4 regions of the Desulfovibrio diazotrophicus genome follow, and region 1 is predicted to be linked to each of the others. Evidence: predicted binding sites of a transcription regulator. Region 1 holds the regulator's gene; each other region holds the start of a gene.
What was found. Region 1 encodes sigma-54, which starts transcription at its own class of promoters, with help from an activator protein. Its sites were predicted from a motif close to CTGGCACGGNNNNTGCTT; they were not measured.

Region 1 (7,887 bases):
GTCCAGCACATAATTGCGTTGGGTTTCCACCGCGGCAAAGCGCTGTTCCAGGGCTTCCAGATCGCCGGGGGCGCGGTCCAGCTCCTGCCGGACTTCGTGGATGGCGTCGTCAACTTTTTGCAGTTCAACAAGTTGACGGATTTGTTCAAAATAGACGGCACTGCTCATGGAAGAGGTCCTCCTCGCGGATCAGGAAAAAACAACAGGGCGGAAGGGCGATCGCGACGGCACAAAGTGTACGGCCACGCCCGTCAAGGTCTGTTGCAGCAACAGGCTCATGTGGCGCATCATTTCTTCTTCCAGGCTATGGTGCCCCACGTCCAGAAGGCAGACGGCGGCTTCGAGAGCCGCGTGATACTTGATGTCGCCGGTAATATACAACTGTGCGTCGGCCTGGGCCGCCGCGTCCATCAGAGAGGCGCCCGAACCGGTGCAGTAAGCCACCCGGCGCACGTGGGTCGCCTGCGGGCCGCAGCAGACGGCCGTGCTCAGGTCCAGCCGCCGCGCCAGGCGTGCGGCCAGATCAGCCACGGAACAGGCCTGGGGCAGGTCGCCCGCCAGGCCGTAGCCGGGGGGCAGCTCCGTCCCCTGGGCCGGGGCTGCGGGTTCCAGCACGCAAAGGTTGTTGAGTTCCAGCTCCCGCGCCAGCCAGCCCGCCGGTCCGTGGGGGTTGACGTCCAGCGACGTGTGCGCGGCGTAGAGGGGCACATCCGCGCTCAGCAGCAGGCGCAGGGCCTCGTGGTAGTTGTTGCAGCAATTGGGCAGGGTGGGCTTGAGGGTCAGGGGATGGTGGCTGAGGACCATCTCCGCCCCTTGAGCTAGGGCGGCGGCCAAGGAGGCCGGCGTGGGGTCCAGGCACACGGCCAGACTGCGCACTTCTGTGCGGCGGGCCGCCACCTGCAGGCCGGAAAGATCCCAGGACGCAGCCTGCCCCAGAGGCGCAATTTTTTCTATGGCGTCAATAATTTCAATCAGTTGCATGTATTTCACCGGGAATAAAAAAGGCACTTTCGCGCTCTGTGCTACAAAAGTGCCCTTGGTGCGGCGGCAAGAAAACGTTGTGCGACGCTTGCGGCAATGGAATGACACACCTCTGTAAACAGGTGGGGAGCTGTTCCCGACCCGCATGCTCTTAATCGAGGAAGGATAGAGAGAGAGCCGGGTATTGTCAAGCCGCGTTGCCGACCAAGGCCAGGCTCATGGCCCGCAACGCGGCGCAAAACTTACAGCTCACGCAGATAGCGCACAGCATTGACGAAAAGCAGCGTGCCCGGCGGGTCCAACTCACCCCTGGTCCAGCCCGGGTGGTTGGTGACATGGTGAAATGCCTCAGGGTGGGGCATAAGGCCCAGCACGCGGCCGGTGGGATCCGTGAGGCCGGCGATGGCCAGGGCCGATCCATTGGGGTTATAAGGATATTCCTGGGTGGGCAGGCCTGTCTTTGGGTCGGCGTACTGCAGGGCGATAAGGTTTTCTTTCTGCAGGCGGCTCAGGCAATCCGCGTCGCGGGGCACCAGCTTGCCCTCGCCGTGGCGCACGGGCATGGCCAGGGGGGGCAGGCCTTTGGTGAACACGCAGGGGCTTTGGGCGTTGGGCGCAAGGCGCACCCAGCGGTCTTCAAAGCGGGCGGAGTCGTTGTGTCCCAGCGAGACCTGGCGTTCGAAGCGGTGGCCGTCCAGGGCGGGCAGCACGCCCAGCTTGACCAGCAGCTGAAAGCCGTTGCAGATGCCCAGCACCAGCTTGCCGGCCTCAAGAAAGCGGTCCAGTTGCTCCCGCAGGGGCACGCCCGCAGCGTCTTCAAGGTAGCGCCAGCGCATAACGGCGGTCTGGGCCGCGCCCAAATCGTCGCCGTCCAGAAAGCCACCGGGAAAAATAAGGAAGTGATAGTCGTCCAAGTGGACCTTGGCGGCCACCAGGTCGGAAAAGTGCACCACGTCGGCCCGGTCGGCTCCGGCCAGGCGGGCGGTGTGGGCGGTTTCCAGATGCGAATTGGTGCCGTAGCCGGTGATGACCAGCGTATTGACCGTGCCCATGCGGGGAAAGCCTCCTTGACAAACAGCGCCGCCTGCCGACCCCTGCCGGCGACGGCATACGGCAGCGGGGCCCGGCGCGGCCGGCCCGCCGCAAGCGCGGGAGGGGGCCCCGTACGGGATGCCCGTCTGCATGGGGAATACCACACTACGTACCTTGCTTTGGATAGTCAATGCTGGCAAAAAAAATCGTCTTGGTGTATGTAGACGAAGATGTGCTTGGGGATGTGCCTTGGCACGCCACAATCAAGGTTGAGAGGCCATGAAAACAAAGTATATTTTTGTGACGGGCGGTGTGCTTTCGTCACTGGGCAAAGGCCTGGCGGCCGCTTCCCTGGGCGCGTTGCTGCAGACGCGCGGGCTGACGGTCACCATCCAGAAGCTGGACCCGTACATTAACGTGGACCCCGGCACAATGAACCCTTTTCAGCACGGCGAAGTCTTTGTCACCGACGACGGCGCCGAAACCGACCTGGACCTGGGCCACTATGAGCGCTACCTCAACGTGCCCATGTCCCGCAAGAACAACACCACCTCCGGGGCCATTTACAACCACGTCATTGCCAAAGAGCGCCACGGCGACTATCTGGGCGCCACGGTGCAGGTGATTCCCCACATCACCGATGAGATTAAGAGCGTGGTGCTTTCGCTGGCTGAAGGCGATGACGCGCCAGACGTGGCCATCATCGAAATCGGCGGCACCGTGGGCGACATTGAAGGCCTGCCTTTTCTGGAGGCCATCCGCCAGCTGCGTTCGGAGCTGGGCCGCGACAATTGCCTGAACATCCACCTCACCTTGGTGCCCTACCTGCGCACGGCGGGTGAGCACAAGACCAAGCCCACCCAGCACAGCGTCAAAGAGCTGCTCTCCATCGGCATTCAGCCGGACATCATCCTCTGCCGCTGCGAGCAGAGCATCCCCGAAGAGCTGCGCCGCAAGATCGCCCTGTTCTGCAATGTGGACCAGGACGCCGTGTTCTCTTCGGTGGACGTAAACAACATTTATGAAGTGCCCCTCAAGTTTTATGAGGAGGGCTTTGACCAGAAAGTGGCCATCATGCTGCGCCTGCCCGCGCGCAATGCCCACCTGGAAGCCTGGGAAAAGCTGGTCAGCGATTGCGCCAATCCCAAAGGCCAGGTAACCATTGCCATTGTGGGCAAGTATGTGGATCTGAAGGAAGCCTACAAGAGCCTGCACGAGGCGCTCATCCACGGCGGGGTGGCCAACCGGGTGGATGTGGAGCTGCGCTACGTCAATTCAGAAAATGTGACCGAGGCCAATGCCGCCGGGCACTTTGAGGGCTGTGACGGCATCTTGGTGCCCGGAGGTTTCGGCTACCGGGGGGTGGAGGGCAAAATTGCGGCCATCCGCTACGCGCGGGAAAAGGGCGTGCCTTTCTTCGGCATTTGCCTTGGCATGCAGTGCGCCGTCATTGAATTTGCCCGGCACGTGGCCGGGTTGGAAGATGCCAATTCCGAGGAATTTAACCCTCTTTCCGACCACAAGGTCATTTACCTCATGACGGAATGGTACGACTTCCGTACCAAGAACGTGGAGCGGCGCGACGCCGGCAGCGACAAGGGCGGCACCATGCGCCTGGGCGCGTACCCCTGCAAGCTGCTGCCCGGCACCAAGGCGCACGATGCCTACAAAAAAGACCTGGTGGAGGAGCGCCACCGCCACCGCTACGAGTTCAACAACGCTTTTCGCGAGATGTTCGGCCAGAAGGGCATGGTCTTCAGCGGTACGGCTCCGGACGACTCACTGGTGGAAATCATTGAGCTGCCGGACCATCCCTGGTTTCTGGGCTGCCAGTTCCATCCGGAATTCAAATCCCGGCCCATGAACGCGCACCCTTTGTTCCGCGAGTTTATCGGCGCGGCCAAAAAATACGCCAAGGGACACGGCAGGAGCTGAGCTTCGGCCTTTGCGCCCGGCTTGTACAGGGCCGTTCCGTGAAGGGCCGCGCGGCGTCGCGCCTTTCGCGGAACGGCTTTTTTGGCGCCAAAGGGCGGCTTGGGCTGTGACGTGCAGCGTCCCTTGGCGGCGACTGGGCCACCAAATCGCGGGGGCGGTCCATTGCGCCCGCACAACTGCTGGCTATTGCATAATTTTTATAGCTGTGGCACATTCCTTGTAAACAAAAATCAGGTAGTTTTCTCGTCGCTTGAGGGCGGAAGGGACACATGGCACTGGAACTTCGGCAGCAACTAAAGCTGGCACAACAATTGGTGATGACCCCGCAACTGCAGCAGGCCATCAAATTGTTGCAGCTCTCTCGTCTGGAACTTCTGGAAACGGTCCAGCAGGAGCTGGTGGAAAACCCGTTTCTGGAGGAATCCGGCGGCGAAGAGGCCGGGCCGGAAACCGTGGCCGAAGACGGGCGCGAACCCGTGGCCGAAGAGGTCTATGACCGTGAGCTGGCCAAGGACGCCGACTGGGAAGATTATCTGGGTGAATTTGCCAGTACCCCCCGCCTGTCGCAGTCCCGCGAGTACGAGGCCGCCGAAGAAATTTCGCCCTTGGAGGCCCGCTACGCCGCCAAGCCCACCTTGGAAGGCCACCTGCTCTGGCAGCTCCGGCTTTCGCAGTTGACCGACGCACAGAAGGCCATTGGCGAGGTGATCATCGGCAACCTTTCTTCATCGGGCTATTTGCAGGCCAGCGTGGAGGAAGTGGCGGAGATGGCCCACGCCGCGCCCGACGAGGTGCGCGCCGTTCTTGAAAAGGTGCAGCATTTTGACCCTGTGGGCGTGGCCGCCCGGGACGCGCGGGAGTGTCTGCTGGTGCAGATCCGCAATCTGCACTATGACCGCGACCCCATCCTTGTGGAGTTGGTTACATCCCACCTGGAAGATCTGGAGGCAAAACGTTACAAGCCCCTGCTGCGCAAGTTCAAGCTGGATATGGAAGGCCTGCGGGAGTATCTGGACATCATCCAGAGCCTGGACCCGCTGCCCGGCGCCAGCTTTGGCGGGGGCGAGCCCACCTATGTGAGCCCGGACGTTTTTGTCTACAAAGTGGGCGATGAGTTTGTGATCCTGCTCAATGAGGATGGTTTGCCGCAGCTGCAGCTTTCGGCCATGAGCGGGATGGATCTGACCGCCGCTTCGGAGAAGGAAAAGGAATACTGTTCCGAAAAAATCCGCTCCGCTTCCTGGCTGATTAAAAGCCTTTACCAGCGCCAACGGACCCTGTATAAAGTGATGGAGAGCATTGTGCGTCACCAGCGGCCTTTTTTTGAAGAGGGCGTCACCAGGCTGGCCCCGCTCATCCTCAAGGACATTGCCGACGATATCGGCATGCACGAGTCCACGGTAAGCCGCATCACCACCAACAAATATGTGGCTACGCCCCACGGCATTTTTGAACTGAAATTTTTCTTCAACAGCGGGCTGGAACTGGACGACGGCAGCCAGGTGGGCTCTGAAAGCGTCAAGGCGCTGATTAAAAAATTTATTGCGGATGAAGACCCCCACGCGCCCTTGAGCGACGAACGCATCGGCGAAATGCTCAAAGAGCGCCTCAAGGTCAACATCGCCCGACGCACGGTGGCCAAATACCGCACCGCTCTCGATATTCCTTCTTCATCACGGCGCAAGGAGCACTTTTAGGCCCCTGTCTGGTCCGGCCTTAAGCGCCCCGGCGCCCCACACCAGGAGGACTTCATGAACATCTCCTTCGCCTTCAAAAACTTCGACGCCTCCGACCATCTGAAAAAATACGCTCGCCGCCGCATGGAAAAGCTGGGGCGGTTTTTTGGCAAATCCGCCGGTCTGGACGTGGCCGTGGTGCTGACCGTGGACAAATTCCGCCATCGCTGCGAGGTTACCGTCACCGGCGAGGGCCTGCACATTAATGCTTCAGAACAGACTTCGGACATGTACGCCGCCATTGACCTGGTGACGGACAAGGTGGAAGCCCAGATCAAGCGTCAGGTTTCACGGGTCAAGGAGCAGCGCCGCAAGGCCCGCAACGCCGAAGTGGACGTGTTTACCTATACCGTGGACGCCGAAGGCGAGGCCCCGCAGCCTGTGGAGGGTACGGACCGGCTGGCCACAAAACCCCTGCATCTGGATGAGGCGCTCATGCAGCTGGATTCCATCGGTAGTGATTTTCTGGTCTTTTTTAATGCGGAGAACAGCCGTATCAATGTGGTTTATCGTACGCGCGCCAGCGGGTATGCGTTGATTGATCCCGTATTATAGGCGCAAGTGCTTCCTGGGCGGGGCTTTCCTCCGTCCGAAGTAAGCCTTTTGCAGGGGCCGCTCGGTTGGAGCGGCCCCACGCGGCTGCATACGGCGGGTTTCCCTGCAGCGGCAGGCGAGAGATCGGGGCGGCCGTGGACGAACCGGCCTTGCCGCGAGAGGGCGTTATGAGCAAAACCGTAGCGGCGGCTGCCGCCTCCACATCCACAAGTGCGCCGGCCTCTGCGCCGGTGCGGGTCTGCGTGGTTACGGGGCTTTCCGGTGCGGGCAAGAGCACCGCGCTGAAAGTGTTTGAAGACATGGGGCACTTTGTGGTGGACGGCCTGCCCGCCAGCCTGGCGCCGGAAATGGCGGCCATGATGTCCCGCCCTTCAATGAGCCATTTTCAGGGCATTGCGCTGGGCATGGACCTGCGGCAAAGCACTTTTCTGGACGACCTGAACGCCTCGCTGGAGGCCCTGGCCGCGCAGAGCATTCGCCCCACCTTGCTGTTTCTGGAGGCCTCGACGCAGGAGCTTATGCGCCGGTACGCCACCACCAGGCGGCCCCACCCCCTGGAGCGGGAGGGCATGGGCCTGGAGGCGGCCCTCAAGGCGGAGCGCGACAAGCTGCGTCCTTTGCGGGAGCTGGCCGATCTGGTGGTGGATACTACGCGGTTTTCCATCCATGACCTGCGCAGAGCCATTCAGAAGCGCTGGGGCAGCAGCCGGGGCAGACTGCGGGCCATCCGGGTCAATGTCATTTCCTTCGGCTTCAAGTACGGCGTACCGCGTGAGGCGGATTTGGTTTTTGACCTGCGCTTTTTGCCCAATCCCTATTTTCTGGAAAATCTGCGCCCCCTCTGCGGCCGGGACAAGCCCGTGGCCGACTACGTTTTTGCCACGCCCCAGGCGCGGGAATTTCGCGCCAAGTTGTTGGACCTGCTGTTTTTCATGTTGCCGCTCATGGAAACAGAAGGGCGTTACAGGGTGACCATTGCCGTGGGTTGCACCGGCGGCCGCCATCGCTCTGTGGCCATGGCCGAGGCCCTGTGGCAGGCGCTCCGGCAGGCGGACTATCCGGCCTCTCTTGAGCACCGGCATCTTGAACTTGGTTGAAAAAGCTGGCACGCTCAGCCCTGCGAGGTTTGTCATGACGGACGAAAATACTGCAAACGTCGAAAACGGCGAGCAGGACGCCGGCGGTCGGGTCGGCGTTATTGTGGTTTCCCATGCCGACTACGGTTCGGCCATGCTCCGCACGGCGGAATTTATTCTGGGGCCGCAGAGCGACTGTTGCTCCATTAGTGTGGACGTGGCCCACGAAGTGTCCGAAACCGTGCGCCGTCTGGACGACGCAGCCCAGCGCCTGGACAAGGGTGCCGGCGTCATTGTGCTTACGGATATGTTTGGCGGCACGCCTACCAATCTGGCCCTTTCACTGTTGGCCACCCACAAGGTGGAGGTGGTCACGGGGGTGAACTTGCCCATGCTCCTCAAGGTCTTTACGTCACGGGACAAGGAGCTGGAAGAACTGGCCCAGCTGGCCGGTGAAGCCGGGGCCAAGGGCATTGTGGTGGCGGGCAGCATGCTGCGCAACAAACCTCGTGACAAGAATGCCGGTTAGTATGTGGTTTCGGGTGGACAACCGGCTGGTGCACGGACAGGTT
Region 2 (7,887 bases), 760 kb from region 1:
CCCCTCTGCGGGCACAGCCTGGCCCAGACCCAGCTGCGCAAGCTCTATGGGGTGACGGTCATCGCTGTGCTGCGTGAGGGCGTGACCCTGGCTTCACCCGGGCCGGACACGGTTTTCGAAGCGGGCGACATAGTGTATGTTTTCGGCAGCACCAACAAACTGCTGGCCATAACTCCGCTTTTTTCCGGCCCGCTGCGCCAGGCCAGGGAAGAGAACCCGCAACCCCAAGGATGCCAGCCATGAGCGCCGTTGACGCCGTGTTTCACTGCCGCATGTGCGGCCACTGCTGCCAGGGCAGGGGCGGCATTGTGGTCAGCCCCGCAGACCTCACCCGTCTGGCCGGGCATCTGGGCCTGCCGGAAGCGGACGTGCTGCAGCGCTGCTGCGAACGTCTGGGCGGCAAGTGGCAGCTGCGCGTGGGGGCGGACGGCTTCTGCATCTTTTTCCGGCCCGGAGCGGGCTGCGGGGTGCACGCGGGCAAGCCCGCCGTGTGCCGGGCCTGGCCTTTTTTTCGCGGCAATATCGAAGACCCGGCCAGCCTGGAAATGGCCAAAGACTACTGCCCCGGCATCGCCACTAAAGCGTCCCACACGGATTTTGCCAAAATCGGGCGCGCCTATTTGTACGAACACGGCCTGCTGGCCCACGACCCCCGCTGTGAAGCCAACGCGCTGATCCTCAAATAACCGCCATGCGACGCAGTACCCCCCGCCAACCGAGCCTCAAGGAATGTTACGCCATCCTGCGCCTGGAGCAAGGGGCGGACCTGGCCGCGCTTAAGCGGGCCTACCGGCGGCGGGCTTTTGAACTGCACCCGGACCTGCACCCCGGCCAGCCCGACGCCGGACGCCGCTTCCAACTGCTCAACGAGGCCTACGTGGCCCTTTCTGCCGTGCTGCAAACCAAGCCCGACGCGGCCGGGACGGACGACGAAACCGACGGCGGGGCCACGGCGGCAAAGGCCCGGAATGAACGCGCCCAGGGGGCTGCGGCCGACGCCCGCAAGGCCGCCGGTCCGGACGCGGCGGGGCGCGCCACGGCGCAGGACGCGGCACAGCCTGGCGACGCGCATGAAGCGCAGGGCACGGCCGACCCTGCCCAAGACGCCACGCAGGGCCCCACACAAAGTACGGACCGCCAGAGCGCGGCCGGACGCGCGGCCTATGCGGAGCACGACGTGCTGCGCGACCTGCTCAACGATCCCTTTGCCCGCCGTGTGTTTGAAGATATTTACAGCGAACTGAACCGCCAGCAGACTGCACCGCCGCCCCAACCGGACGCGGAGCCCGCCCCCCGCGCGGCCCGGCCCGAACCCCGCTCCGCTGCAAAGGCCACCAGGCTGCACCGGGCCAACCTGCTGGGGCGGCCGCCCGCAGACGCCGCCGCGGGCGGCGTCACAGGTCTGGTCAAAGGCTGGCTGCGCCGCCAGATCGACGAAGAACAAAGCCTGACCCTGCCCGCCGCCCATCTGGCCCCGGGCAAACGGATCCGTCTGCAGATCCGCCAGGCTTTTTCCGGAGAACTGCAAACCGTTGAAATCACTCTGCCGCCGGACTTTGCCGTGGGCAAGCCCGTGCGCCTGCGCGGTCTGGGCAAACGCGTGGGCCCCTGGCAGGGCGACTTGTACCTGACCCTGCACAACGCCTAACCCTCGCCCGCCCCCTGCCGCGCCCAACGTCACGGGCGGCGGGCCCCCAGAGCGCCATGTCGACCAGCCACACCTCCCCCCGCCGGGCTGCCCTTTCTTCCGACCACACCGGCGACCGCCGCCGCAACGACCACCGTGAAGAGCAGCTCAGATTGCTGCTGGAGCTTTCCGAAACCATGAATGCGGCCACAGACGTGGCCCTGGCCCTGGACAAAGCCTTGCAGCTCATGGCCGAGCACCTGCACATGATGCGCGGGGCCATTACCCTCATCTCGCCCAATACGGGCGAAATCCGCATTGAGGCCGCCTACGGGCTCAAACCCGCCGAGGCCCGACGCGGCCGCTATGTGCGCGGCGAGGGCATTACGGGCCGGGTCATCGAAACCGGGCGGCCCATGTACATTTCCAATGTTTCGGAAGAGCCCCTGTTTCTCAACCGCACCCGTTCGCGCGATTTGGGCAAGGAGGGCATTTCCTTCATCTGCGTGCCCATCCGGCTCAACGATCAGGTGGTGGGCGCCCTTTCTGTAGATCACCTGCTGGTGGACGAAGCCACCCTGGAAGACGAAATGCGCCTCCTGACCATTGTGTCCACCTTGCTGGGGCACGCGGCCCTGGAAACGCAGGGCAGGATGGACGAAGAGCAGGTTCCGGCCCTGCGGCCGCGCGGTTTTGTGGGTAATTCCGAAGGCATGCAGATGGTCTACGCCCAGATCGCCCAAGTGGCCCCTTCGGCCACCACGGTTTTTCTGCAGGGGGAATCGGGCACGGGCAAAGAGCTGGCCGCCCGGGCCATCCACACGGCCAGCACGCGGGCCAACAAACCCTTTATTTCGCTCAACTGCGCGGCCCTTCCGGAAAACCTCATTGAAAGCGAGCTGTTCGGCCACGAGCGTGGGGCCTTTACCGGGGCCAACGCTACGCGCAAAGGCCGGTTTGAGCTGGCCAACAGCGGCACGCTGTTTCTGGACGAAGTGGGCGAACTTTCTCTCATGACCCAGGCCAAGCTGCTGCGCGTGCTGCAGGAGCGGGCCTTTGAACGCCTGGGCGGCATGGAAACCCACTATGTGGACGTGCGCTTCATCACGGCCACCAACCGCGACCTGGAGCGCATGGTGGCGGAGGAAACCTTTCGCCGCGACCTGTTCTACCGGCTCAACGTCTTCCCCATCAATCTGCCGCCCCTGCGCCAGCGGCCGGAAGACATTTTGCCCCTGGCCAACCACTTTATCAAAAAATACGGCCACGCCAACGGCCGCGACAACGTGCGGCTCTCGCTGGCGGTTATGGACATGCTCCAGCGGTACGCATGGCCCGGCAATATCCGCGAGCTGGAAAACGTCATGGAACGTGCGGTGCTGCTGTTGGGCCGTGAGGGCCTTATTCTGCCGCAGCATTTGCCCCCGGCCCTGCACGGCGAGCACGGCGCGCCGGGCGGCAAGCTGCCGGGCGCGGCCAGGCCGGTGTTTTCCGGCAGTCTGCAGGACCAGCTCAACGAGCTGGAACGGGCCTCCATTGTGGAAGCCCTGGAGTGCAGCCAGGGGCAGATGGGGCGGGCCGCCGCCAGCCTGGGCCTGACGGAACGCATTATGGCTCTGCGCATGAAAAAATACGGAATCACCTACAAGGCATTCCGGCCCCGCAAAACCGGCGGGACACGGACCGCCGCCGAATAGAGCATTTAACACTTGAAATGCTCGCTTACGGCAGGCAAAAGCCTGCCTTCTCGCATTTCGTGGCAAGGATTTTCAAGAAAATCCTTGCAGGGCAGTTAGCTCATTTCATTCGCTAACTGCTCTAGCGGCTCGGGCGCACGCGCCCTGCCTGCTCCCAAACGGCTCCGACGCCGCAAAACCCGGCGGCGGCAAGCGTGCGGACGTGCGCCTGCCTGCCCTGCAGCGGCCAGCGGCTGCTATCGCCAACGCCGTAAGGGGAGGACGCTGCAGAACAGCGCTAGTTTCAAGATATCGACATAAAGGTAGTTTTTTCGCTGGGCCATCTTAAATTTATGATAGAAAAAATTATCTTATTTTTATGCATGTTATATAAACATGTCACAAAAACGGCGAAAGTCCTCACATAAAAACGACAGTTTTGTATAATTGTTGTTTTTTCCGTTAACATTATAAATTTTTTACTTTTTCTGAAAAGCAGCCCCGAAGGTCTTTTTCCGACCCCAGGGGCTTCTTTATTTTTCAACATAAATGTAGAAAAATACCTGCGCCCACCCCGGACAACCTTCCTGTCCGTTTCCCGCATTTTTTTAAAATACACAGTTAAATAAATAAATTATATGTATATTGCCGCCCCTGCATCAGGCTTTGGCACAGTGCGTGCTATTCCTTCCAAGACCGCGGCAGGAAGCCCGGTCCGGGACAGGCGCCAGCCCCGTAAAGGAACAGGTTTTGAACCGGGTGCGGCGGCGGATTGCGACAGCAAAGCCATTCCCCCCCGCAAAACACCTCAGAAGGATGTCCGTATGAACGCCTCGGATACTGCATTTATTCTTATCTGCGCCTGCATGGTCATGCTCATGACCCCGGCCCTGGCCCTGTTTTACGGCGGCCTGGTCCGCTCACGCAACATTCTTTCCACGCACATGCACAGCTACGGCGCATTGGCGCTGGTTTCCGTGCTCTGGGCCTTCATCGGCTACACGCTGGCCTTCGGACCAGACGTGGGCGGCGTCATCGGCGATCTCTCCTATCTGTTCCTCAAGGGCGTGGGCGGCGAATCGGCCCCCGCAGCGGCCCAGCTGCCCCACACCCTGTTCATGGCCTTTCAGTGCATGTTCGCGGCGCTGACCGTAGCCCTCATCTCCGGCGCGTATGCTGAACGCATCCGTTTTTCGGCCATGATGCTCTTTTCCGGCCTGTGGCTTATTTTCGCTTACGCTCCCATGGCCCACTGGGTCTGGGGCGGCGGCTGGATGGGCCAGATGGGCGCCCTGGACTTTGCCGGCGGCGCGGTGGTGCACATGGCTTCCGGCGCGGCTGCCCTGGCCTGCGCCCAGGCCCTTGGGCCGCGGCTCTCCAACGGCGCTGAACCGGCCACGCCCAACAACCTGCCCCTGACCCTGCTGGGCGGCGGCCTGCTCTGGTTCGGCTGGTTCGGCTTTAACGCCGGCAGCGCCCTGGTTTCTGGCCCCCTGTCCGCCCACGCCCTGGTCACCACGCACATGGCCTCCGCCTGCGGCGTGCTGGGCTGGATGCTGGTGGAATGGGTGCGCACGGGCAAGCCCACCAGCCTGGGCGCCATCTCCGGCGCGCTGGCGGGCCTGGTAGCCATTACCCCCGGTGCGGGCTTTGTGGAAATTCTCCCGGCTATGCTCATCGGCTTTGTGGGCGGCATCGTGTGTTACGGCGGCGTGCTGCTGAAGAACAAGTTCGGCTATGACGACGCCCTCGACGTGGTGGGCATCCACGGTCTCGGCGGCACCTGGGGCGCGCTGGCCACCGGCCTCTTCGCCTGCGCCGCCGTCAATGGCGCCGACGGCCTCTTCTACGGCAACCCCAAGCAGGTTTGGATTCAGCTCGTGTCCATAGTGGGCACCTGGGTGTTCGTCTACATCATGACCCGCATCATCCTCTTCGTGGTCAACGCCACAGTGGGTCTGCGCGTGGCCCCCGAAGAAGAATTCACCGGCCTGGATCTGGGCGAACACAACGAACGCGGGTACTCCCTGTAACCCCCCTCCAGGGAAAGGAATCAGCCATGAAAAAGATGGAAATCATCATCAGGCCCAGCATGTTTGACAAAGTCAAAAACGTGCTTTCCGAAATGGGCATTCACGGCCTCAACTATGTGGAAATAAAAGGTTTTGGCCGACAGCGCGGGCACACGGAAGTGTACCGGGGCACCACGATGCAGGTGGACTGCCTGCCCAAGACCAGGCTGGAAGTGGTCCTGCCCGACGCCATGGTGGAAAACGTGCTTAATGCTGTAGTTTCCATGGCCCGCACCGGACAGGTGGGCGACGGCAAAATCTTTATCAGCGATGTGCAGGACGCCATCCGCATCCGCACCGGCGAACGCGGCGACGAGGCCCTGTAGGCATTCGACAATATCTTAACGGCAAGCGCGCGGGGCGGGCCAACCGCCCCCCCGCCAGGCGCTTTTTGCAGGATTTTTAACGCTAAGGAGACAGGATATGAGTTCCCCCCGGAAAAAGGCCATGTTCAAGGCGATAAACACCGCGCCCGTGACGCCTTGCGAAAAAAAGACGCAGAAAACGGATGAGCTTTTCGGCTGCCACGTGTTCGGCCTGAGCACCATGCGCAAGCGTCTGCCCAAGGACGTGTACCGCAAGCTGGCCAAGACCATCCGCGACGGCGAACGCCTGAACCCGGAAATCGCCGACGTGGTGGCCAATGCCATGAAAGACTGGGCCATTGAAATGGGCGCTACCCATTACACGCACTGGTTCCACCCCATGACCGGCCTCACCGCCGAAAAACACGACGCCTTCCTGTCTCCCGCCGCCGACGGCCAGGTCATCAGCGAATTTTCCGGCAAAATGCTCATCAGTGGTGAACCGGACGCCTCTTCCTTCCCTTCCGGCGGGCTGCGCTCCACTTTTGAAGCGCGCGGCTACACCGCCTGGGACCCCTCCGTGCCGGTGTTCATCATTCCCGCCTCCTACGGGGCCACCCTGCACATCCCCACCTACTTCTACTCCTATTCCGGCGAAGCCCTGGACCGCAAAATCCCCTTGCTGCGCTCCATTGCCGCCCTCTCCCGCCAGGCCCTGCGCATTCTGCGCCTGTTCGGCAACCATACGGCCAGCTATGTGCGTCCCAATGTGGGCCCCGAGCAGGAATACTTTCTGGTGGACAAAAACCTGGCCGTACTGCGCCCCGACCTGCTCCTGGCCGGCCGCACCCTTCTGGGCGCGCCCTCGCCCAAGGGGCAGGAGATGGAAGACCACTACTTCGGGGCCATTCCCGGCCGCGTCATGAGCTTTATGCAGGATGTGGAAAACGAGCTCTGGGCCCTGGGCATCCCGGCCAAGACCCGCCACAACGAAGTGGCCCCCGGCCAGTTTGAAATTGCCCCCGTGTTTGAAGAAGCCAACATCGCCTGCGACCACAACATGCTCACCATGAACATGATGCGCCACATGGCGGCCAAACACGGCTTTGTCTGCCTGCTGCACGAAAAGCCCTTTGACGGCGTCAACGGCAGCGGCAAGCACAACAACTGGTCCATCAGCGATTCTGACGGCGTCAACCTGCTCAACCCCGGCAGCACCCCGCAGGACAACGCCCAGTTCCTGGTCTTTCTGGCCGCCGTGCTGCGCGCCGTGCACAAACACAGCGTGGCCCTGCGGCTGGGCACCGTGGGCGCGGGCAACGACCACCGCCTGGGCGCCAACGAGGCCCCGCCGGCCATCCTTTCCGTCTACCTGGGCGAGCAGCTCACCGATGTGCTGGACGGCATCGTCAACGGCAAAAGCGCGGCCAGCAAAAAGAGCGGCTTCATGGAAGTGGGCGTCTCCACCCTGCCGCCCCTGCCCGTGGACCTCTCGGACCGCAACCGCACCAGCCCCTTCGCCTTTACCGGCAACAAGTTTGAATTCCGCGCCGTGGGCTCTTCCCAGTCCGTGGCTCCGGTGAACATCGCCCTCAATGCCGCCGCGGCCTGCGCCCTGGACGACATCGCCACCGAACTGGAAGCCTCCGTGGCCGGCGGCGCGGACCTGAACAGCGCCCTGCAGCAGCTCCTGCCCCGCCTGTTCAAGGAGCACATGCCCATTGTCTTCAACGGCAACGGCTACGCCGCCGCCTGGCCGGAAGAAGCGGCCCGCCGCGGCCTGCCCAACTACCACAATACCGTGGACGCCCTGGCCCACTACACCGACCCGGAGGTCATGAACGTCTTCCTGCGCCACGGCATCCTCACGGAACGCGAGATCCTCTCCCGGCAGGAAATCCTGCTGGAAAACTATAGCAAGGCCGTATGCATCGAAGGCCACCTTATGGCCGACATGCTGCGTACCTCGGTGCTGCCGCCCAGCCTTACGGCCCAGACCCGGGCCGCCGAAGCTGTGCTCAAGGCCCGCGCCGTGCTGGGCGAAGCCGGGGCGGACAGCGAAGAGGCCGCCTTTACCGAACTGCGCGGCCATATCGTGGCCCTGCAGCAAGGCGTGGCCGCCCTGGAAAAAGCCGTTGCCGTTGCCCAGGAAGCCCAGGGCGCTCTGGAGCAGGCTACGGCCGCCCGCGACACGGTGCTGCCGGCCA
Region 3 (7,887 bases), 710 kb from region 1:
GGAACAGCTCAGCGCACGCATGGGCCAGATAGAAAGCGCCCTGGATTCCTGGCGGCGCTCACAGGAGCTGCCCTATAAAATCTGCACCGTCTACGGCGCCTATGAGGTGCTTGCCGACGAGGACAAGGACGTGCAGCGCATGCTGGACCTGGCCAACTACGCCCGCCATGAAGCCAAACGCACCCCCAACACGCGGCTTATGCGCTATGACGAACAAATGCGCCAGGAGGCCTTGCTGCATCAGGAGCTGAACAGCAGGCTGGAAACGGCGCTGAGCAACGGCGAACTGACGCCCTGGTTCCAGGCCAAGGTGGATATGCGCACGGGCAGCATTATCGGCGCAGAAGCCCTGGTGCGCTGGAACCATCCTACCCGCGGTCTGCTCATGCCGGGCAGCTTTATTCCCCTTTTTGAACGCAACGGGCTGGTTACCAGCATTGATCTGCACGTTTTTGAAGAAGTCTGCAAAGCGCTGCGCAGTTGGCAGTTGCGCAACTTGCCCACGCACATCATCTCCTGCAATTTTTCCCAGCTGCACTTTGACAGAAAGGATTTTCCCCAGCAACTGGCTGAAATTGCCGCCCGCTACGACGTGCCCCACGCCCTGCTGGAAGTGGAAATAACCGAAAGCGCCATTATGAAAAATCCTGAAGCCGCCTGGATGCAGATCATTCAGCTCAAACAAATGGGCTTCAAAACGGCCATTGACGATTTCGGCACAGGCTATTCCTCCCTGGGGCTGGTGCAGATGCTCAACACGGACGTCATCAAGGTGGATCGCAGCTTTGTCCAACGCGACTTGCCTGGTCAAAGGGCGCAGGTGGTGCTTGGCAACATCATCCGCATGGCCCTGGAACTGGATATGGCCGTCATCTGCGAAGGGGTGGAAACGGCGGAACAGGCCGCCATTCTTATGCGCCTCGGCTGCTTCAAGGCTCAGGGTTTTTTTTACGCCAAGCCCGAACCGGAGCGCGACTTTGAAGCGCGCTTGGCCCTGCAGCCATTTTAGGACAGGGCATTGCAACGTTGCAATGCCCTGACGTGCGCTATTGCAAGGCCTGACCCACTGCCTGGCGGTAGCCCGTAAGCCGCCGCCGCTCCCGGCGGGAGCGGCCCAAGCCGGCCTTGATCTCCTCGTGGGCCTTGCGGGCCATGCTGGTCAGGCTTTCCTGCAGGCGAACCAGCTCCTGCAGGCTTTCCCGGCACTGCTCCACAGAGCTCTCCTCCATGACCGTCCAGGCCATGCAGGTAACGGAATTGCGCCGCTCGGCCAGCGCTACGGCCTTATCATAGGCGCCGCCCTGCATGGCGGCCATTTCCTGCCGCGCCAGTTCCAGCGCTTCGTGCAGCAGGCCTGCGCTCTGTCCCATACCTTCCTCCGCTTTTCCTTAGGGCATTGCAGCGCTGCAATGCCCTACTGCGCCAAGGCCACAGCGGCCATGTCCGCATGCAGTTGCCTGCTCTCGCCCCCCCAGGTTTCGCACAAGGGCAAGAATTCAAACTCCAGCAGATCTGCCAGCAGCACCCAATCCTCGTTTTCCATCACGCCGCTCATTTCCGAAAGCAGGGCGGCAAGGCGCTCCACTCTGGCGGCCTGCTCCCCTGCCGCCTCATGGGCGTAACGCTGGCGCAGCGCAGCAAACATATTCAAAAAGTCGCGGGTCACGTCCAGCAGATCCTGAAAAAGCTCCAGAGCGTCCACATCCGCAGCCTCGCGGAACAGACGGCTCACCTCTCGCGCGCCTTTGGCCATCATGGCGGCCACCTTGTCCATCTCACCGGCCATATCCGTGGCCATGGCGTCCATGGGCACAGAACGCACCTCCAAAGAAGAAATACCGTCGCAGGCAATATCTTCGGCCTGGTGCGGATAAATTTCGGAAAAAGCCTCGTTGTTGACCAGCACATCGGTCACTACACGGTTTTCCAGCCTTACGTCCTGCATGAGGTCCAGCAGCGCTTCCTCCAGATTGCCGAACGCGGCAAGATTTTTTTCAGTCTTGGCGCCGTCGATAATAATCATGATTTCCTCCTGCTCCCCACGGGGAAGATTTTTCCGTAAAAACCCTGCGCGACAACTAGCAATAGTTATGCCAAGCCCTGCAACTTCTGTCGCCACTGCTCCAGATACACAGCCAGTTTTCCTGAAAATTGCAAAAATTCTGCAATATCATCACCCCTTGCCTGGCGCAGCTCACGCCAGAATCCCCCCAAAGCGGCCAGGGGTGGGCAGCCGTTGAGCAGGTTCTGCAGCCGTTCACAATTGCGCATCAGCAGGGCCCCGGCCCTGGGGCTTTTGCCGGTCAGCGCACCTTGGGCCGCAATGGCCTGCAACAGAGTTACGGCCTGCTCCAGAGCTGCCCCCACTTCATGGGCAAAGGGCGGGCTGCAGGCCGTTACCGGGCAAGGCGGCAGAGGAGAAGGCACTGGGCGGTCCATATCGTCAAGAATATGACGCCAGAAATGCCGTTGCTGACGCATCCAGAGGCTGCGATCCTCCCCTTCCCGCCCCGCCAGGTCGCGCAAATCCATAAAGCCGCCCACATCCCGCCGACTCAACCAAATACGGACCCCGCCGCCGTTGCGCGCCAGCGGCGCGTCCTCCCAGCGGCCCGTACGGCACCAGGAGAGCGCCAGGGCCCCTGCCACAGCGGGGCTGATGCGTTCATGGCACTCCAGGTTGTGGGGGCAGGGCCGGTTGTAGGGGCAGGGATGGCAGTCCAAAGCGGGCTCCAGGCAGCAACAGGCGGGCAGATAGGGCCCCGTGTCCCAGGGCTGGGCCGTGGCCAGAAAAAGGGCCAGGCTGGGCACGCCAAGGCCTGCGGCCAGGTGCATGGTGCCCGTGTCGTTGGTAATGAGCAGGCGCAGTTGCGTGAGCACGGCCGCCAGTTGGGGCAGGTCTGTGCGGCCTGTAGCATTACAAAAAGGCGCGTTGGCCAGATCGGCGTACTCCTGGGCCAGAGAGGTTTCGGCAGGAGCGCCCAGCAACACGGGGCAGAGCCGCAGTTCGCGCCACAGCTGGTCCCCCACGGCGGCAAAATGCCGCACAGGCCACTGCCGACGCGCCTCGCTGGCCCCCAGCTGCAGGCCCACAAAGCCTCGCGACTCTGCGGGCGCGGCGGCCAGCAGGGCCAACGCAGCCAGCCGGGTCTGCTCCGAGGGCGTCCGCAGGGCGGCGTCCCCCGCCGCGCCCACGGACGCTGTGCCCTTGGGCGCGCCCAGCATGCGAAACATGTCTACCAGATTGAACGGTGCATTAAGCCTGCCTGCTGTGGTCCCATTGAGAAAGGAGGCCCAGACCCCGTTGTTGCGGCCAAAGCCTTCCGCATCAAGGTCGAAGCCCCGCACAGAGCAGTCTGATCCGGCCAGCAGGCGGGTCAGCAGGCGGGCCGGCAGCGTGGTGGTAAGGTTGATGATTTCCTGCGGCTGGGCCACTTCGCGGACGCGGCGCGTCCAGGCCAGCAGATCGCCGGCGGCTCCCCGCCAATCACGGTCCAGCGCGGCCAGCCACTGCGCCCCCGGCAGGGGCCAGGCCCGCTCCACATGGCGCAACAGGCTCAGCGCGTCGGCAAAATTGTCCAGACAGACCAGCTGCACCCTTCGTCCGCGCCGGTGCAGATCTGTAATGAGCGCCTGACTCTGGAGCAGATCGCCCAGCCTGGTCAGGTTGACGACCAGACTGACGCCCGCTGCCGCGTCTTCCTTGGCCGCAGCCATACGCGCCTCAGGCCAGGGCGGCCGCGCCGCCGTCCAGCAGATTCAATGCCAGCATTTTTTCCTGCTTGAAGCGGTTGGCCACCGCCGCCTGCACGTTGCTGTCCGAAGAGCCGAACTGCCCCGCCCGGATTCTGTAGACATTGCTGATAAGTCTGCGCTCGTATCCAGGGTCTGTGGGGTTGCCGCTCATGGCGTCCGCGCGGTCGAAAATGCGCGCCGCCCCCGCCGGGCCGTGCTGTACGGCCGTGCTCCAGATGACTTCACGCATGGCGGTGGAGAGCGTATCTGCGCTCAGGCTGGTGCGCCGCGCAATGGCCTCCACCGCGGGCTCGTAGTGGCTTTGGCGCACAAAGGCCTCCTGCAGGTCTTCAAAGCGCTCCGGTTGTTCCCTGGCTATGGCCCGCCAGGCGTCGGGCATGGCGCCCTTGCGGCTGCCCGTATTGCCGGGACCGGCCGCACGCAGCCGCTGGGCAAGATCCGGGGCCGCACTGTCCAGAAAATCCAGAAAATCCCCCAGGCTGCCCGCCCGCGAAGAAACCTGGTACTTGCCGTAAGAGGTGCCCCCGTTGCGGTCGTAGCCCACAGCAGCAACGCCGTCCCCGCCCGATTCAAACCGGGCCGAAAGCTGCCCAAGCTCCGCTTCTTCCGCCTTGGCGGCGGCCTTGCGCCGCGACGCGCCCCCGCCGGAACGCACAAAATCCCCCAGCCCCGCGCCGCCAAGGCGCAACATGTCCGACGACTGCCCCTGGGTCAGGGCGCGCAGGTGCCGGGCCGTACCCATGCTGCGGGCCAGATCCAGGGTAGAACCGTCGCCGCCCATGCTCTGCATGAGCCCTTCCAGGGCCTTGGTTTGCCGCATATCCGCCTGGGCTTTGTTGAAGGTCTGGGCGCGCAGCAAATCGCTGGGGCTGCGCCCCGCCAGAACCAGGCCGTTCTGGGGGACAACCGTGGGGGCGGCCTGCGCCTGCGCGGCGGCCGGAGCCTGACTGCGCATAAGGGCAGCGAAATTCGCCGGACGGTCCGTTGTCGCGGCGCGTGACCGTGCAGCCTGGGCCGCGGCCCCGGTCGACCCGCCTCCTGTGGGCGGCTGAATAAGGAAAGATGAAAGCGCCATGCGTGCCTCCTGTATGGCGGTCAGTCCACCGCACCCAAGAGGTAGCAAAGACAGTGCCAGAATCCTGTCAGAAAAATAATTCAGGCAGTTGCGAGGCCCGCTCCGCGTTTTCATCCTCCCCCGCCAAAGGCCCGACAGGGGCTCAGCCCTGCCGTTTGCCGCCGCACCGCGCCCGGAGAACCTCGATGAGCAGCGGTAGCAGAGAAAGCACAATAATAACGTAGACAATGATATTAAAATGCTGGCGCACCCAAGGAAGATTGCCCAAAAAATACCCAGCGGAAACAAGTCCACCCACCCAGAGTACGCAGCCCGTGATGTTGTAGACAAAAAAAGTGCGCGGGTGCATCAGGGCAATACCCGCTACAAAGGGGGCAAATGTGCGCACAACGGGGATGAAGCGGGCAAGTACAATAGCTTTTCCGCCGTGGCGCTCGTAAAACAGATGCGCCTTAAGCAGGTGATCCTTCTTGATCAGCCGGTTCTCCCGCGAAAAAATGGCCGGGCCCACATGCCGACCGATAAGGTAGTTGACCGCATCGCCGCCCACGCCCGCCGCCAGCAGCACACCCATGACTTCAGTATACCCCATAAGCCCGGCCCCGGCCGCCACTCCGGAGGCAAAGAGCAGAGAATCCCCCGGCAGAAAGGGCGTAACCACCAGCCCCGTTTCACAAAAGACGATAATGAACAGAATTGCGTACACCCACACGCCGTAGCGCGCCACCAATTCAAACAAGTGTACGTCAATATGCAGAACAAAATTTACAAAATACTGCAAAAATTCCATGCCGCAGGCCTCCGGTGAAGTGCGGGGCGCGCCCCAGGTCGCTCTTGTACCCCAGGGCCGCTTGTGGCACAACTCTGAGATGCGCACCCTGGCCGTTCTGATTTTCTGTCTTGTGGCCGCCCTGCCCCACGGGGTTCGGGCCGCCGAATCCTACCAGGTAGGCTTCTGCACCCTGGGTTCCTGGTCGGCGGACAAAAACCTGCGCCTGGACGTCAATGTCTGGTACCCCTCCGTCCGTCCGCCCCGCGACCTGAGCTACCCGCCGTGGGAGTTTTCCGCCGCCAGGGGCGGCAAGGCTGTGGAGGGGCGCTTTCCCCTGCTGCTGCTTTCACACGACACGGCGGGCACGCGCTTTTCCTACCACGACACGGCTTCGTGGCTGGCTTCCCGCGGCTTTGTGGTGGCCGCCCCTACCCACGCCCGCGACAATCTGGACCATATGGAAGATCTGCTCACCTGGTCCCAGCTGCAGACCAGAGCGCAGGAGCTTTCCGGCGTCATCGACCTGCTGCTGGCCGACCCGGAAACTGCCTCCAGTGTGGACGCCGACCGTATCGGCGTGCTGGGCTTCGGCGCCGGCGGCGCGGCGGCCCTGCTGCTGGGCGGCGCGTTGCCGGACTGCACGGCATGGAACAGTTACTGCGGCATGGCCGGGCGCAACGACCTCTACTGCAACCCCTGGGCGCGCACCCGCATGGACAAACTCTGCCAAAGTCTGCCCCTGACCAAAAGCCTGGCCGACCCCCGCGTGCGGGCCGTGGCGGCCGTGGCCCCCGGCTTCGGCATGCTTTTTTCGCGCGCCGCGTTTCGCTGGTTTTATCCTCCCCTGCTGCTGGTGGCCGCCCAGAACGACCAAAACAACCCCCCGGCCCTGCACGCCCGGCACATTTACAAGAATATGGAAAAGAAACCCCGCTGGCTGTACCTGCCAGGCGCGGACGCCGCCGCCTTTGCCGCCCCCTGCCCGGAAGCCCTGGCCGCCGAGCTGCCCGAGCTGTGCCGCCCCATGTCTGACTCCCTGCGCGGTGAACAACACCAGGCCCTGGATACCGCTCTGGCGGACTTTTTTCTGCACTACCTGGGCGGCGACAACCCGCCGCAGATTCCTCCGCCACCGGATCTCACGCCGCCCCAGCCCCAGCCGCAACCGGCCCCGCCGCCCACGATCAAAGCCCGCAAAAAGCGCGGCTGAGCAGGCTTTGACCCGCCCCTTGACACAACCAAAGCCAGCACATACAGCTTGGGCACAGTAACACGCGCGTCAAGGACCGCGCCCCGCCATCAGGGACGCCGCCGCGTGCGCGACGCGCACCGGTTTTGCCCCATCCCGCAGGGCGGGACGACCACAACCAGGATCCCCATGCGCCAGCTTTTTGCCACTTGCCTTCTTTTTGCCTGCTGGGTTTTCTGTCAGCCAGCGGCTCTGGCTGCCGCACCCCAGGAAACAGCCCCCCCGGGAACTGCACCCCAGGAAGCCACATCCCAAGAAGCCGCATCGCGGGGAGCCGTGCCCGCCTCCCCAGCAACCCTGCCGGCCGCGGCTGTTTCCCCAGCCCCCCGCGAGGCCATCCCCCCCAAGGCTGCTGCCCCCCATAACTCAGGACAAAACCGCACTGCTTACGACGACCAGACTGATCCCCCGGCAAGAACCGCGCCCCGGAACAGGACCAATCCCGACCGCGACGCTCTTTCCCCGGCCGCCCCTGCCACAGCCGCCTCCACCGAAGACGGCTGGACCATTATGCCCGCCGGCGCGCGCCCCACGTACATGGGCATCCACGGCGGCACCATGCCCGTAAGCCTGCTGGTCTACGGCGACGGCAGTTCGCTGGTGACCTTTGTGGGCCGCACGGGCAACGATTTTCTGGAGATACTGCGCCGCACAGACCTGCCCGTGCCCAGTCTGCTCAATGCCACGGCCCGGCCCGTAGGTGCGCCCTTGCCTACGGCCAACGGCACCGGGCTTATGGCCGGCAACGCCGCCGACAGCATTCCCGTGCTCAGCCTGCCCGGCGGCATCCTCTCCGGCACGGCGCTCAACTCCGGCCTGCTGCAGCCCTTTGGCCTTTCCGACAAGCCCCTGTCCATTGAAGGACAGGTCACCAGACCGCCCCATCTGACCCCCGTGCGCCAGTACCGACTGCTGTTTCGCCCGCAATATCTGCAGCCCCGACGCACACCTCGCTGATTCGGCCTTTGCCCCCATTCTATATTTGTATTTTAATATATAATAGTATATAGATTCCTCAAAGTTCATCTTAGAGGA
Region 4 (7,887 bases), 1.1 Mb from region 1:
GATTCTGGGCCACCGTCAAAGCCGCAAAGACCGAAGGCTTCTGGAATTTGCGGCCGATGCCCGCCTGGGCAATGGCTACCTCGTCCATCTGCAGCAGGTTGCAGTCACGGCCAAACCAGGCTGTGCCCGCGTCGGGGCGGGTCTTGCCCGTGATGACGTCCATCATGGTGGTCTTGCCCGCGCCGTTGGGGCCGATGACGCAGCGCAGCTCCCCTTCGTCCACATAGAAGGTCAGGTCATTGAGCGCCTTGAAGCCGTCAAAACTCACGCCGATGCGTTCCAGATAGAGGGCGATGCGCGGCTTTTCCAGCATGGCGCGGGGAGGCTGCACGCGCTCCCGGAGCGGACGCTTGTCAAAGGGCGTGTGGCTGGCCTCGTAGGCTTTGGCCGCTGCTTCCACTTCCTCCAGGCTGCGGCCCTGCAGATAGTCGCGAGAGGATTTCATGCCGCGCCTCCTTGCGTTGCGGCCTCGGAAGGCGCAGAGGGCCTTTGACGACGCAGCCATGCGCGCAGTTGCGCAGGCAGTCCCGCCAGCCCCTGGGGCAGGAACACGGTGACCAGCACAAACAGCCCGCCCAAGGCAAATAGCCAGACCTCCGGCAGCACGCCCGTGAACCAGGTTTTGAAGGCATTGACCGCAATGGCCCCCAATACCGCGCCGTAAAGCCTGCCGCGGCCGCCCAGGGCCACCCAGACCACCACTTCAATGGAATTGAGGGGTGAAAACTCGCCGGGGTTGATAATGCCCACCTGCGGCACATAGAGTGCGCCGCCCACGCCCGCCAGCACAGCGGAAAGGGTGAACACCGCCACCTGAAAGCGCTCCACCCTGTAGCCCAGAAAGCGCGTGCGGTCTTCGGCGTCGCGGATGGCCACGCAGACCCGCCCCAGGCGCGAGGCCGTCACGGCCCGGCACAGACAATAGCCCGCCATGAGGGCCAGCGCCGAACAGGCAAAGAGCGCCGTGCGCATGCCATCGGTCTGGATGTCAAACCCCAGCAAGGACTTAAAGTCCGTAAGCCCGTTGTTGCCGCCGAAGCCCATTTCGTTGCGGAAAAAGGCCAGCATAAGAGCGTAGGTCATGGCCTGACTCATGATGGAAAAATAGACCCCCGACACCCGCGAGCCGAAAGCCAGTCGGCCGAACACATAGGCCGTCACGCCCGGCAGCAGCGCCACCAGCAGAGCCGCCGCCCAGAAATGCTCGCTGCCGGTCCAGAACCAGGGCAGTTCCTTCCAGTTAAGAAAGACCATGAAATCCGGCAGGTCCGGATTGCCGTACACGCCGCGCGCGCCGATCTGGCGCATGAGGTACATGCCGAAGGCATAGCCGCCCAAGGCAAAAAAGGCCCCGTGCCCCAGGCTGAGCACCCCCATGTAGCCCCAGATCAGATCCACGGAAAGGGCCAGCAGGGCGTAGGTCAGGTACTTGCCCAGCAAGGCGACCAGATAGCCCGGCACATGCAGGGCGCTGGCCTGGGGCAGCAGGCTGCCGCCGCAGACCGCCAGGGCGAACAGTGCCGTAAGCAGCAGAAAAACGCGGGTGGAGCGGTTGAAGAGCCCTTCGTGCGGCAGAGGATCCTGCCCGGCGCGAAGGACCGGCGCCGTGGAGAGTAGCGTGCGCATATTATGCCTCCACCGCCCGGCCCTTCTGCGGAAAGAGCCCGCGCGGCCGCTTCTGGATAAACAGGATAAGACAGACCAGAATGATGATCTTGGAGAGCATGGCCCCGCTTACGGGCTCCAGAAACTTGTTGGCCACGCCCAGGGCCAGGCCGCCCGTGAGCGTGCCCCAGAGGTTGCCCACCCCGCCGAAGACCACCACCATGAAGGAATCAATAATGTAGCCCTGGCCCAGGTTGGGCCCCACGTTGGTGACCTGGCTCAGAGCCACGCCGGCCATGCCGGCCACGCCGGAACCCAGGCCGAAGGTCAGGGCGTCCACCCGCGCGGCGCGCACGCCCATGCAGCGGGCTATGGGCCGGTTTTGCGATACGGCGCGCACCTCCAGCCCCAGTCGGGTACGGTGCATGGCCGCGTGGATGCAGGCAAAGACTCCCAGGCAGAACAGCATGATGTAGACGCGGTTGCAGGTCAGGGCAAAGTGCGGAGTGATCTGCCACACGCCACTCATGAAGTCCGGGGTCTGCACGGCCCGGTTAAGGGGCGAAAACACGCTGCGCACGGCCTGCTGCAGCACCAGACTCACGCCAAAGGTGGCCAGCAGGGTTTCCAGCGGCCGTCCGTAGAGAAAGCGGATGACCGTGCGCTCCAGCAGCACGCCCATGCCGCCGCTGACCAGCAGGGCGGCGGGCACGGCCAGCAGCAGCGCCAGGCCGGGGCGGCCGGGCAGCATTTGCTGCACGCCCCAGGCCGTGTAGGCCCCCAGCATGATAAATTCGCCGTGGGCCATGTTGATGACGCCCATGACGCCAAAGGTGATGGCCAGACCAGTGGCCGCCAGCACCAGAATGGATCCCAGGCTGAGGCCGAAAAAGAACATTTCAAAAAACCCGCCCCACTGGGCGGCCACACGCTGTCTGTACAGGGCGTCCTGCGCCGCCTTGGCCACCGCCGGGTCAGCACTGTCGGCAAGGGCGTTCAGGGCGTTACAGGCCGTGGGCGCACCGTTGGCGTCGAGCGCGGCTACGGCCTGCAGCAGGTCTGCAGGGGTGGCGCTTTTGTCCGCCGCCGTGTGCAGGGCCAGGGCGGCTTCCAGGCTGGCGCGGGTGGGAGCGTCCTTTTCCACATCCAGCAAGGCGCGCAGGGCCGGGGCTTTGAGCGGCGGTACGGCGCTTTCCATCAGTGCGGCGGCCGCGGCGCGGCGGCGCAGCACGTTGGGCGCAGTGAGGGCGCGGGCGTTCAGAACATCGGTGATGCGCTGGCGCTGACGGTTGCTGGTGCCCACGCGGCGCAGTCCTTCAGCGGGCCGGGCCGACGCTTCCGGCGCAAGCAGTGGCCGGGCGGCGCCATCAGCGGCCGCCACATAGAGAGTCCGGGTTTCCTGATCCGCCAACAGACGGCCGTGGAGCAGGGCGCGCAGCAGCCTGTCCTGAAGGTCGACGGGCAGGGTGTCCAACAGGTCCAGGGCCTTGTCCCTGTCCATAACCTTGGGGCTGACCAAAGCCCGGAGCAGTTCCGCAGGCAGGGCTGTGGACAGCCCGGCCTGCTCCTGGGTCGGGCTGGGCTCCGGAGTCGTGGCGGGAGTCAGCGCCGCGTCTCCGGAGGCAGCGCCCGCCGCCGGAGCGGCAGTGGGCATTGCCAAGGGCAAGCCGCACAGGATGCAAAAAAGAAGGGATAACACCGCGCGCATAGACATATCCTTGTCCGGGGGGCTCTCCGGCATGACAGCCGGAGGGGACAGCCGGTGGGGGAGGGGGCCGACGCGGGCAGGGTCGGCCCCCTCCGGTTGCAGGGTGGAGGCTCTATGAGCTTTGGACGTGCGGCCTTACTTGGCAGCGCCGCCGCACTGTTTTGTTTTTACGTTGTAGTTGCCGCAGTTAATGGGGTCGGTCCAGTCCGCTTCCAGGTCTTTGGAGCCGGGCAGGTAATCGGACCAGGCGTCGCCGGGCACCACTTTGGGCGTCTCCCAGACCACCTGGAACTGACCGTCGGCCTGGATTTCGCCGATCAGCACGGGCTTGGTAATGTGGTGGTTGGGCAGCACCTTGGCCATGCCGCCGGTGAGGTTGGGGGTTTCCAGCCCCACAATGGCTTTGAGCACCTTGTTCACATCCGTGCTTTTGGCTTTTTCCACGGCTTTGACCCAGAGGTTGAAGCCGATGTAGTGGGCTTCCATGGGGTCATTGGTCACGCGCTTGTTATTCTTGATGTAGGCGTGCCATTTTTTGATAAAGGCCTTGTTGGCGGGCGTGTCCACACTCATGAAGTAGTTCCAGGCCGCCAGGTGGCCCACCAAGGGCTTGGTGTCGATGCCCGAAAGCTCTTCCTCGCCCACAGAAAAGGCCATGACCGGAATATCCGCCGCAGAAACGCCCTGGTTGGCCAGCTCTTTGTAGAAGGGCACGTTGGCGTCGCCGTTGAGGGTGGAAACCACGGCGGTCTTTTTGCCGGCGCTGCCGAATTTTTTGATCTCCGCCACAATGGACTGCCAGTCGGAATGGCCAAAGGGCGTATAGTTGATAAGGATATCTTCCTTTTTCACGCCCTTGGCGGTGAGGTAGGCCTCCAGAATCTTGTTGGCCGTGCGGGGAAAGACATAGTCCGTGCCGGCCAGCACCCAGCGCTGCACGCCCAGGTCGTTCATCAGATAGTCCACGGCGGGGATGGCCTGCTGGTTGGGCGCGGCCCCGGTGTAAATGACGTTGCGTGAAGACTCCTCGCCTTCATACTGCACGGGATAGAAGAGCAGGCCGTTGAGCTCCTCAAACACGGGCAGCACAGACTTGCGCGAAACCGAGGTCCAGCAGCCAAAGACCACGGCTACCTTGTCTTTGCTCAGCAGTTCGCGGGCTTTTTCCGCAAACAAGGGCCAGTTGGAGGCGGGGTCCACCACCACAGGCTCCAGCTTTTTGCCCAACAGGCCGCCTTTTTTGTTCTGCTCGTCAATGAGCATGAGCATGGCGTCCTTGAGCGTAGTTTCGCTGATGGCCATGGTGCCGGACAATGAATGCAGAATGCCCACCTTGATGGTGTCTGCCGCGCGTGCGCCGGTAACGCCGCCAAGGGTCAGGGCCAGCGCCAGCAGTGCCAACATTTTCTTCAACATCGCTTCCTCCTGGGAACACGGGGTGTACGCGCCCGGCCCCCATGGGACGCGGTGCGTTGTTGCCTTTGGGTAGCAAGCGATGTGCCAGCTTGGATTTTTTTATATCAGTGCGATATGTAATAATATTTTTTTAAAGTATCCCGCTTTACCGAAACATTTTTGTTTTTTTGCCCCGAGTATAAAACATTTTTGTTTTATCCCACCGCACAAAAAAGCCCTGCACCGCAAAAGGCGGTGCAGGGCAATGGGCTCTCAAATGGGCTTTCGACGGCTTTTTGCCGCTGTCAGGGATGGCAATGCTGCAATGCCCTGGCGGTTGCGTAAGCAGACGCCCGCCGTGGAGGCGCAAGCGCAGCTTCAGCGTTGCGACACAGGATGCTGCGGATGCAAGCAGATCGCTATTGATTTGCGCGCTGAAACGCCGGAGCGAGCGTGCCTTACCCTTTGCGAATACCTATTCGCAACGGTGCGTTGCTCTAGAGCATGTAACACTTGAAATGCTCGCTTACGGCAGGCAAAAGCCTGCCTTCTCGCATTTCGTGGCAAGGATTTTCAAGAAAATCCTTGCAGAGCAATTAACTCATTTCATTCGTAAACTGCGCTATTTGTGCAGCTTTTGGGCGATGAGTTCGCGGATGATGGTGCTCAGGCCCGGCAGGTCGGGTTTGGAAACCTGCTTATCCGCCCCCACTTTGACGCCTTTGGCGTAGAGCGCTTCGGTAATGAGCGAAGAAAACAGGATGACGGGCAGGTGGTGCATGCCCGGCGCTTCTTTGATTTTGGCCGTGAGCATGTGGCCGTCCATTTCAGGCATTTCGATGTCTGAAACCACCAGGTGCACCAGGTCGGTGAGTTCCTTGCCCTGGGCCTGCGCCTCGGCCTGGGTTTTCAGCAAAAATTCCCAGGCCTCCCGTCCGCTGCCCACAGCCGTGACCTGAAAGCCGGATTTTTCCAGTGAAGATCGAATAATGTGCCGCAGGGAGTTGGAGTCGTCCGCCACCAGCAGGTGGAACTGTGCGGCCCCTTCCACCGGGCTGCTGTCCAGCTCCACCTTGGACATGTCCAGGCTGCTGTCCAGATTGGCCAGAATTTTTTCCATATCCAGGATGAACAGTACGCGGTCCTGGATGCGCAGCACGCCAGTGATGCTGTCGCGCGAATACGTCTGCACATAGCGGTTGGGCGGCTCAATGCGGTCCCAGGTCATGCGGTGGATGCTGGTGACCGAAGACACCAGGAAGGCCGCCTGCACGCCGCTGAATTCTGTGACGATGACCTTGGCGTTTTCTCGCGTGGACATCTCCTTGCCCAGCCAGGCCGCCAGATCCAGCAGAGGCAGCACCTTGCCCCGCAGATTGAAGGTGCCCAGCACCGAGGGGTCGTGCTTGCTGGGCACACTGGTGATGCTGGGCAGGCGGATGATCTCCAGCACCTTGGCCACATTGATGCCGTAGCGCCCGCTGTAGGCGCTGCCGTCCGGCTGCTTTTCGTCAATAAGAAATTCAATGATTTCCAGTTCGTTATTGCTGACGTTGAGCAAGCTGTTCTGCGACATGGCGTCCTACCCTCAAACAGTTTCACTTCGGGAAGAAGGCTTCCCCGGTGCTTGCGTCACCCACGCCGGCACTGGTCTGCGTCCTTGGCAAAGCTGTATATTGCGACTTGTAAAGCTCATCGGCAAGGCCGCGATTTTCTTAAGACGCCCCAGACCACCGCCAGAAAAAAATCAGGACAGGACAACCTTGCGCCCCGGCGCGCCCTTGCCGCCCGCACGGGGCGGCTCGCGCCTGGGGCAAAACCCTTCCATGGGGCATTGCCCGCACTGGGGCTTGCGCGCCGCGCAAACCTCCCGGCCGAACCAGACCATGCGGTGGTTGAAGTCACCCCACTCCTCGCGGGGCAGCAGCGCCATGAGGTCGCGCTCCACTTCTACGGGGTCTGTGGCGTCCGTAAGGCCCAGCCGATAGCAGATGCGCTTGACGTGCGTGTCCACGGCCAGGCCCTCATTGATGCCAAAGGCCCCGAACAGCACCACGTTGGCCGTCTTACGCGCCACGCCGGGCAGGGTCACCAGCTCCGCCAGGGTTTGCGGCACCGAGCCGCCAAACTGATCCCGCAGGCGGCGCGCCGCGCCCAGCAGGTTTTTGGCCTTGCTGTGGTAAAAGCCCGTAGGCCGGATGACGGCTTCCAGCTCCTCCGGCGCGGCTTCGGCCAGTGCCGCGGCGTCCGGCCAGCGCCGGAACAGCTCCGGGGTGACGGTATTGACCCGCGCGTCCGTACACTGAGCGGCCAGCACTGTGGCCACCAGCAGTTCCCAGGCGTTGCGGGCGTCCAGGTGGGTGTGCGGCGCGGGATAGCGCGCCTGCAGGGCCGCAAGCGTGCGGGAAGCCCGCTCTTGGCGGTCGTTTTTTGTGCTCATGGGCCTGCTATGCCATAGCCTGTTGCCCGCCGCAAGGGCGTCCTCCGTGCCCGCGCGGGACGTTCCCCAAAATATCCGGGCCGCTACGGGCAGCAGCTGTGTCTCCCGTGCCCGCGCCGGAACGTTTTCGCCATACGGCAACCCTTTCCTGCCATAGAGGCAAGCGTTTTTTGCTCGACCTTGGGCCCGGGGTTTGGCATGCTGGCGCTGTTCTCCCTTAACCTTGGCTTGCTTCGGGGCACTTCACCCGACGCCACCCCGGACGTTTGGCCGTCACCGGCCCTGCCGCGACGGATTTTTCACAACATGCCGATTTAACAGGTGTAAATTATGAAGATCATAGGCTTGCTGGGAGGCATGAGCTGGGAAAGCACGGTCAGCTATTACCAAATCATCAATCGGGCCGTAAACCAAAGGCTCGGCGGACTGCATTCCGCCCAATGTCTTCTCTATAGTGTGGATTTTCAAGCCATTGAGGATTGCCAGAAGTCCGGGCAATGGGAGAAAAGCGGCCGCATCCTGGCCAAGGCGGGTCAAGCCCTGGAACGGGGCGGGGCAGAAGTGCTGCTTATCTGCACCAACACCATGCACAAAGTTTTTGACCAGGTGCGGGCGGCCGTAAGCCTGCCGCTGATCCACATTGCCGACGCCACGGCCGAAGCGGTTTTGGCGCGCGGTCTGCGCCGGGTGGGCCTGCTCGGCACGGCCTACACCATGGAGCAGACTTTTTATAAAGAAA

Region 2: a site for sigma-54 is predicted at 3,970-3,987, ahead of J7I12_RS10975 (ammonium transporter). Genes of this name have one in related genera too.
Region 3: a site for sigma-54 is predicted at 4,874-4,891, ahead of J7I12_RS04835 (VgrG-related protein). Genes of this name have one in related genera too.
Region 4: a site for sigma-54 is predicted at 4,800-4,817, ahead of urtA (urea ABC transporter substrate-binding protein). Genes of this name have one in related genera too.

What each region holds. Positions count from the first base shown of each region.
Region 1 covers NZ_OX346397.1:402,695-410,581, forward strand. The annotation lists gene J7I12_RS01710 (zinc ribbon domain-containing protein) at 1-168, opposite strand, end outside; gene J7I12_RS01715 (Nif3-like dinuclear metal center hexameric protein) at 190-981, opposite strand; gene J7I12_RS01720 (phosphoribosylformylglycinamidine synthase subunit PurQ) at 1,224-2,033, opposite strand; gene pyrG (CTP synthase) at 2,293-3,948, shown strand; gene rpoN (RNA polymerase factor sigma-54) at 4,218-5,645, shown strand; gene hpf (ribosome hibernation-promoting factor, HPF/YfiA family) at 5,700-6,239, shown strand; gene rapZ (RNase adapter RapZ) at 6,407-7,336, shown strand; gene J7I12_RS01745 (PTS sugar transporter subunit IIA) at 7,371-7,844, shown strand; gene J7I12_RS01750 (PTS sugar transporter subunit IIB) at 7,846-7,887, shown strand, end outside.
Region 2 covers NZ_OX346397.1:2,545,433-2,553,319, reverse strand. The annotation lists gene J7I12_RS10995 (monovalent cation:proton antiporter family protein) at 1-243, shown strand, start outside; gene J7I12_RS10990 (YkgJ family cysteine cluster protein) at 240-686, shown strand; gene J7I12_RS10985 (J domain-containing protein) at 692-1,648, shown strand; gene J7I12_RS10980 (sigma-54 interaction domain-containing protein) at 1,705-3,324, shown strand; gene J7I12_RS10975 (ammonium transporter) at 4,128-5,336, shown strand; gene J7I12_RS10970 (P-II family nitrogen regulator) at 5,363-5,701, shown strand; gene J7I12_RS10965 (glutamine synthetase III family protein) at 5,799-7,887, shown strand, end outside.
Region 3 covers NZ_OX346397.1:1,112,058-1,119,944, forward strand. The annotation lists gene J7I12_RS04815 (EAL domain-containing protein) at 1-1,009, shown strand, start outside; gene J7I12_RS04820 (hypothetical protein) at 1,047-1,370, opposite strand; gene J7I12_RS04825 (DUF8043 domain-containing protein) at 1,415-2,023, opposite strand; gene J7I12_RS04830 (glycosyltransferase family 9 protein) at 2,089-3,717, opposite strand; gene J7I12_RS04835 (VgrG-related protein) at 3,725-4,831, opposite strand; gene J7I12_RS04840 (DedA family protein) at 4,974-5,621, opposite strand; gene J7I12_RS04845 (alpha/beta hydrolase family protein) at 5,620-6,813, shown strand; gene J7I12_RS04850 (hypothetical protein) at 7,129-7,809, shown strand.
Region 4 covers NZ_OX346397.1:2,173,175-2,181,061, reverse strand. The annotation lists gene urtD (urea ABC transporter ATP-binding protein UrtD) at 1-445, opposite strand, end outside; gene urtC (urea ABC transporter permease subunit UrtC) at 442-1,626, opposite strand; gene urtB (urea ABC transporter permease subunit UrtB) at 1,628-3,313, opposite strand; gene urtA (urea ABC transporter substrate-binding protein) at 3,449-4,729, opposite strand; gene J7I12_RS09370 (chemotaxis protein) at 5,331-6,284, opposite strand; gene nth (endonuclease III) at 6,456-7,148, opposite strand; gene J7I12_RS09360 (aspartate/glutamate racemase family protein) at 7,479-7,887, shown strand, end outside.